2 regions of the Peribacillus sp. FSL R5-0717 genome follow, and region 1 is predicted to be linked to the other one. Evidence: riboswitches for the same ligand, from Rfam matches in the RefSeq annotation. Region 1 holds a riboswitch; the other holds the start of a gene.
The links. Region 1 has a riboswitch for S-adenosylmethionine ahead of NYE65_RS09955 (5-methyltetrahydropteroyltriglutamate--homocysteine S-methyltransferase). Riboswitches for the same ligand answer to the same signal wherever they lie in the genome.

Region 1 (3,165 bases):
CAACATATTACCACTGTGAAAATTTACTAGTTATAACCAGTGTGGGCAGGGTATCAGAGTAGCATCCTGGTAAGAAAATCGCTGGTAAGGAGGGGGTTAGTTAAATATGTTTGGTCTCTCTGATATCATTAAATTTCTATTTTCCTTTTTTTTGATCATGCCGATCGTTACACTGATACATTTGAGCGGGCATATTTTCTTTGTTACGATCTTTGGGGGATCAGAAAAGAAAATCTTGATCGGGTGTGGTAATAAGCTTTTCGCCTTTCGGAACATAGAGGTGAGGAAATATTATTTTTGGAATGGGACTTGCGAGTTCAAGGGTTTGAAACATGATAATCGATTGACGAATACCCTGATCTATTTAGGGGGGGCTATCTTTAATTTAATCAGCATGCTGATCATATATAGCTTAGTGTATCAGAATATCCTGGACAGCTCGGTAATCTGGTATCAATTTATCTATTTTTCTTTTTATATTATGTTTTTCTCCCTGTTTCCGATGTATTTCTCGGACGGATCGCCTAGTGATGGGAAGGCTGCTGAATTGGCCTTGAGGAACAAGCTGGAAGATAGGGTGACGGATGATATATTCGTGAAGAAAATGGAGGATGATGATAGCTGCAAGTAAAAAGGGAACGTCCAGATGGCCGTTCTTTTTTGTTTGCTTTCAGTTTTAGGGTTTTAAGTATAAACCTAATCGGCACGCTTATATTGAAGCCGATTAGGTTGTTCGAATCCTGTAAATAAGTTTTAAAGTCTCCGTAAAATAATCATTCCCATACTTCTTTCGCAACATCAACGACGAATTTCAGCTTTTCCCATTGCTGTGCCTCGGTTAGCTTGGTGCCGTGATGTGTAGAGGCGAAGCCGCATTGAGGGCTTAAGCATAATTGTTCGAGCGGAACGAATTGCGATGCTTCTTTAATGCGTGCCTTAACAGCTTCCTTGTCCTCGATTTCTCCATTTTTTGAAGTGACGACACCCAGTACGACCCGTGCACCGCCATTTGGAATGTATTCCAATGGTTTGAAATCCCCTGAGCGTTGATCATCATATTCCAAGAAGAATCCATCCACTTTTTCTTTTGCCAATAAAGTTGGGGCGATACGGGCATAGCTTCCTTCAAACGCCCATGTCGACTGGTAGTTTCCGCGACATAGATGGGTAGTGACGATAAGGTCTTCTGGTTTGCCTTCCAATGCGCCATTAATGACTCGAAGTGCAAGATCAATTAATTGTTCCCTCGTATATTTTCCATCTTTGAACTGGAAATCCGGAGCTGAAAGTCTGGCAATATATACATCATCCAATTGAAGATAACGCACACCTGCTTCATAAAAGGCTTTCAAAGCATGCTGATAGGCGTTGATGATATCATTTGCATAGTCTTCAATATCAGGGTAGACGTCTTCATTATGAATGCCTGCAGCAAATAATTGATTCGGACTGGGGATTGTTTGCTTGGCAACGGCACGTCCGTTCACGATTTTGTTCAATTCAATGAAATCACGAATGAAGGGATGTTCAGGGTTGAATGAAACCTTCCCGGTATTGCGAACATTATATCTCTCTGTTTCGACACCATCGAATGTGAGGCCTTTTTCAGTTACATATCCCTCGATGCCATTTAAATGTTCGAGGAAGTCAAAGTGCCACCATGTTCGTCTGAATTCACCGTCCGTAACGGCCTCTAAACCAACTTCGATTTGTTTATCGACGATCCGATTGATTTCTTCAGTTTCAATTTCACGAAGCCGCTCAGCTGAAATGGTACCTTCCTTAAAGTCCTTCCTGGCAATATGTAAACGTTCCGGTCTTAATAAACTTCCGACGTGGTCCGCCCTGAATGGTGCTTTCGTTAATGTGATTGACATGTTGATTCCTTCTTTCCTTTTAAAAATAAAAAACCTCTTCTTAAAAATAAGAAGAGGTGTTGGCAACAAAGCTATATACTCTTCTTATCTTCAAGTTTTTACACTTCTGGAATTAGCACAGTACAAGATCAGTCTGTTGCTGAGGCATCAAAGGGCCAGTCCCTCCACCTCTCTGGATAAGAGTTGTCTATTAAATTAACTATGACTATACAGGTAGTTTTTATGAAGGTCAAGGGGTGGAGCTGGAATATTTTGAATATACCGTTTATTAATCCGGGCTGGAATGTTAACGGCATCAGGGAATCCGGCATATGCTTTGAGTGGGGAGGGAATGCAAGGATGAGTCCATTCAAAAATGGCATACCGATTACGGTAACTGAAGCCATGATAGAGAGAATCATAAAAATGAAATCATCTGGTCAGGAGATTAAAGTCGAAATTACGCCAAGTCATATTGTGCTTTCCGGAACGATGGAAGTGAAAAAAATGATGTTTAAGAAAAACGTGGCTTTCCGGATTACATTAAAACCGATTCATGTGGAAAAAAGAACGATTTCATTTGAATTAGTCGAAATGGAACCCATTGACAGGAATTTCATCAACCAAAGGATATTTAACAGACCGCCATTTTTTGAATATGAAAAAAGAGCGATCAAAATGAATGTTAATGCTTGGAGCATCGTGAGAAAAATTCCCATTGGCACAATTAAATCGTATGAACTCGTCGAAGGTGCATTGAAAATGAAACTCTCTTTATGATTCAAGGGGATATTTTACATATATCCTTTGCCGCAATCTATAAAGGGTGTGAAAGGTATGATAGTGTTAAGGTTACATGGTTCATGAAAAAATGTGTTTGATAAATCAAGTTCTTTAAAATATACTAAATGACTTGAAGTTTTGAGTTTTTCTGGTAATGAGGAGGATAATGATGGATCAGAAGATTTTGCCTGCTTCAGCAAGTATGAAGGATTTTGAAAGATTTCTAGAAAGTTCCTATGAAATAGGTGTGTTTCTTGATTTGCATATCTCACAATTGAAAAATGTAAGTATGATGGCCAAGCAGCATAATAAGAAAATGATTTATCATGTCGATTTGATCCATGGCATAAGAAGTGATGAGTACGCGACAGAATTCATTTGTCAGGAATATAACCCCTATGGGCTGATTTCGACTAAATCAAGCGTTATATTGAAGGCGAAGCAAAAGGGGGTCATTGCCATCCAGCGAATCTTTTTAATAGACTCACATGCGCTTGAGAAAAGTTATAAGCTGGTGCAGAAAACC
Region 2 (3,165 bases), 540 kb from region 1:
TAAATGTTCTTAACACTTAGAAAAATCCGTCGTGAGTCCAGTTTCTTAATAAGAAAATAGGTAGGGCAAAACGGTTAAAAAAGAAAGGCTCTTTTCGTAAAGATTGTTGTTTTTAAAACGAAACGATTTAAGGTTGATTGGAGCGGAAGTGCGAGACTCCTGCGGGAGCAGCGGGACAGGTGAGACCCCACAGGCGTTTACGCCGAGGAGGCTCACCGCCCGCCCCGCGGAAAGCGAGCATCTGGAGGGGAAATCAACCACTCTACATTACTTGGTAAATAGCAACAAAGTATGGAAAAACAGCCAAATAAAAAAAGAAAAAAATGCTGCTGACCGCAATTATAACCAAACCAACTGGATATAAAATCTTTGCCAGCATTGATCATGAACTTCACCAATAGTTGAAAAAGGAGGACAAGATGAATGGACAGGGAATCTTCATTATTAAAAGAGCATTTGTATAAGCTGGAGGAGAAATTGTTAAAATTTGAAGTTCGTACATCTCCAGAAGAGCTTTCATCATTATTGAAAGATGATTTCTTTGAGTTCGGCAGTTCGGGTAACATATGGTCAAAAAGCGATTTTATGGGGCAAGAGGGTGCCGGATCGGTGAACATGACCCTAAGTCAATTTGAGATGCATCCATTGTCTGATGATACCGTGTTAATTACATACCGGATTTTTGATGAAGATAAGCTGGAACATACCTTAAGAAGTTCAATCTGGAAATGTGCGAATGAAAGATGGCAGATGTTTTTTCATCAAGGCACAAAAACAAAAGGGCCCCTTTAAGACTTTTATTTATGAAAAAGAAAGTACTCCCTGCTTGAAAACTATTTCACTAAAATGATAGGGGTGGATGAAGTTGATCTTTCGTACCATTGATACGGACAAAGATAAAGATACTATCATTAAATTTCGGAAAGATTCCTTTGTTGTAAGTTTTGGAACTGAAGCTGGTTTTGGAGATGAACATGCCTATCTGCAACGAATGGAAGAATGGGTCCGCAAATTTCCGGATGGACAGGTGATCATTGAAAAGGACCAAGAACCGATTGGACAAATGGAACTTCAAATTCGGGAGTACGAAGGAACTGAAATTGGCTATGTGAATCTATTTTATCTTATTCCCGAATACCGCAGTAAAGGCCTTGGCAAGGAATTGGTCCGCTACGCAGAAAACTTTTTCAGGCAATTTAATGTATCCGAATATCAATTAAGGGTTTCTCCGGATAATCAAAGGGCGATTTCTTTATATACGAATTCAGGCATGGTGAAGATAAGGGAAGAAAATGAAAAATACCCTGTATGGAGAATGAGCAAATCATTATAAAAGTAGAAATATAAAATATATTAATATAATAAAAAAGTATCGATTCACTATACTATGAAACTATTTATAGCGATGAAAAATATGGTTGACTTTAGCGAAATTAGAATATATAGTGAAGGACATAATTAAATATAACGTTAATTCTTATCAAGAGATGTGGAGGGACTTGGCCCTATGATACCTCGGCAGCGGGTTTTTACTTTTGTAAAAATACTGTGCTAATTCCAACGGACGAAAGTTTGAAAGATAAGAAGGAGCTTTTCTTAGATAATTAATTTAAGAGTTTACTCTTTTTTATGTCTAAAAGAGGCCTCTTCTGTCTGATGACGGAAGAGGCCTCTTTTGTTTATTCAAAATGTATATGGTTATTTTGAGAATGGGTGCAATTACTCGTGAGTTTCGCGCAATAATCGTGAGTTTGGTGGATTTACTCGTGAATTTTGCAGACTTACTCGTGAGTTTGGTGCAGTTACTCGTGAATTTTGCAGTTTTACTCGTGAATTTCGAAAATGTAACCCTATTATTATGAAACGTTGCAAAGCTCTTCTCTCTGGATAAGGAATGCGTACAAATAAACAACAAGGGGGAGATTGGATGATTGAGTTTCAGGATGTTAAAAAGGTTTATCAAACAAAGAAACAGACTGTCGAGGCTTTGAAGGGCATTGACTTGACAGTGGAAAAGGGGGATATATTCGGGGTAGTCGGTTATAGCGGGGCCGGAAAGAGTACGTTGATCAGGTTGGTCAATTTGCTTGAACATCCTTCAGATGGTTCGGTAATTGTTGGTGGCAAGGATTTAACCAAATTAAGCCCGAAGGAATTACGGGCAGAAAAGAAAAAAATCGGGATGATCTTTCAGCATTTCAACTTACTAAACTCAAAGACTGTTTTTGATAATATTGCCATGCCGCTGGTATTATCGGGAACTCCAGCTAAGGAAATTCAAAAACGTGTAGGCGAGCTGTTGGAGTTCGTTGGCTTATCGAGCAAAGCAAAGAGTTATCCGGAACAATTATCCGGCGGGCAAAAGCAGCGGATCGGCATTGCGAGGGCATTGGCTACGAATCCATCGATCTTATTGTGTGATGAAGCTACGTCGGCATTGGATCCACAAACAACGAGTGCAGTTCTGCAGCTCTTAAAAAAAATTAATAAAGAATACAATATCACCATCCTGCTAATCACTCATGAGATGTCTGTCATTCGGGAAATTTGCAATAAGGTAGCGGTCATGGAGGGCGGCTGCGTCGTTGAACAAGGTTCGGTTTTCGAAGTTTTTGCCAAGCCGCAAACGGATATTGCAAAAAACTTCGTGAGAACGGTCATACATGACGAAATTCCACAAAGTTTCTTAAAAAGCATAGGGTCCCATATCCCGATTATTTGGAAAATTAATTTTATTGGAACTACTTCGGGTACTCCTTTACTATCAACCATCTCGAAGAAATATGATGTTCATTTAAGTGTCTTATCAGCCAATATTTCTGAAATCCAGGAAACTCCTTTCGGGAATTTGATCATCGAAGTGACAGGGAGCAAAAATGAGGTCGACAAGGCTTATCAATATATTAAAGATGAGGGGATTCTCGTCCAGGAGGTGCAAGTATAAATGGGTAATACGCTTTGGGGAATGGAAATAACGGCAGAGCAGCTGTCGACAGCTTTCGGTGACACACTTTATATGGTAGCCATCTCATTGATATTTTCCGGATTGATCGGGCTTCCGCTCGGTATCCTGCTTGTCATTACAAGAAAGGGTCACATCCTGGAGAATAAATGGATTTTTAATGTATTGAACCCGATCATCAATATCCTGCGGTCCGTTCCTTT

Region 2: linked by a shared signal. The riboswitch ahead of NYE65_RS07305 (methionine ABC transporter ATP-binding protein) and the one ahead of NYE65_RS09955 (5-methyltetrahydropteroyltriglutamate--homocysteine S-methyltransferase) in region 1 are both predicted to bind S-adenosylmethionine.

The regions. Positions count from the first base shown of each region.
Region 1 covers NZ_JBBOOF010000001.1:2,036,148-2,039,312, reverse strand. The annotation lists gene NYE65_RS09960 (membrane protein) at 107-631, shown strand; gene NYE65_RS09955 (5-methyltetrahydropteroyltriglutamate--homocysteine S-methyltransferase) at 774-1,877, opposite strand; SAM riboswitch class I at 1,959-2,060, opposite strand; gene NYE65_RS09950 (hypothetical protein) at 2,217-2,636, shown strand; gene NYE65_RS09945 (glycerol-3-phosphate responsive antiterminator) at 2,809-3,165, shown strand, end outside.
Region 2 covers NZ_JBBOOF010000001.1:1,500,655-1,503,819, reverse strand. The annotation lists gene NYE65_RS07315 (nuclear transport factor 2 family protein) at 424-792, shown strand; gene NYE65_RS07310 (GNAT family N-acetyltransferase) at 866-1,333, shown strand; SAM riboswitch class I at 1,475-1,586, shown strand; gene NYE65_RS07305 (methionine ABC transporter ATP-binding protein) at 1,928-2,944, shown strand; gene NYE65_RS07300 (methionine ABC transporter permease) at 2,966-3,165, shown strand, end outside.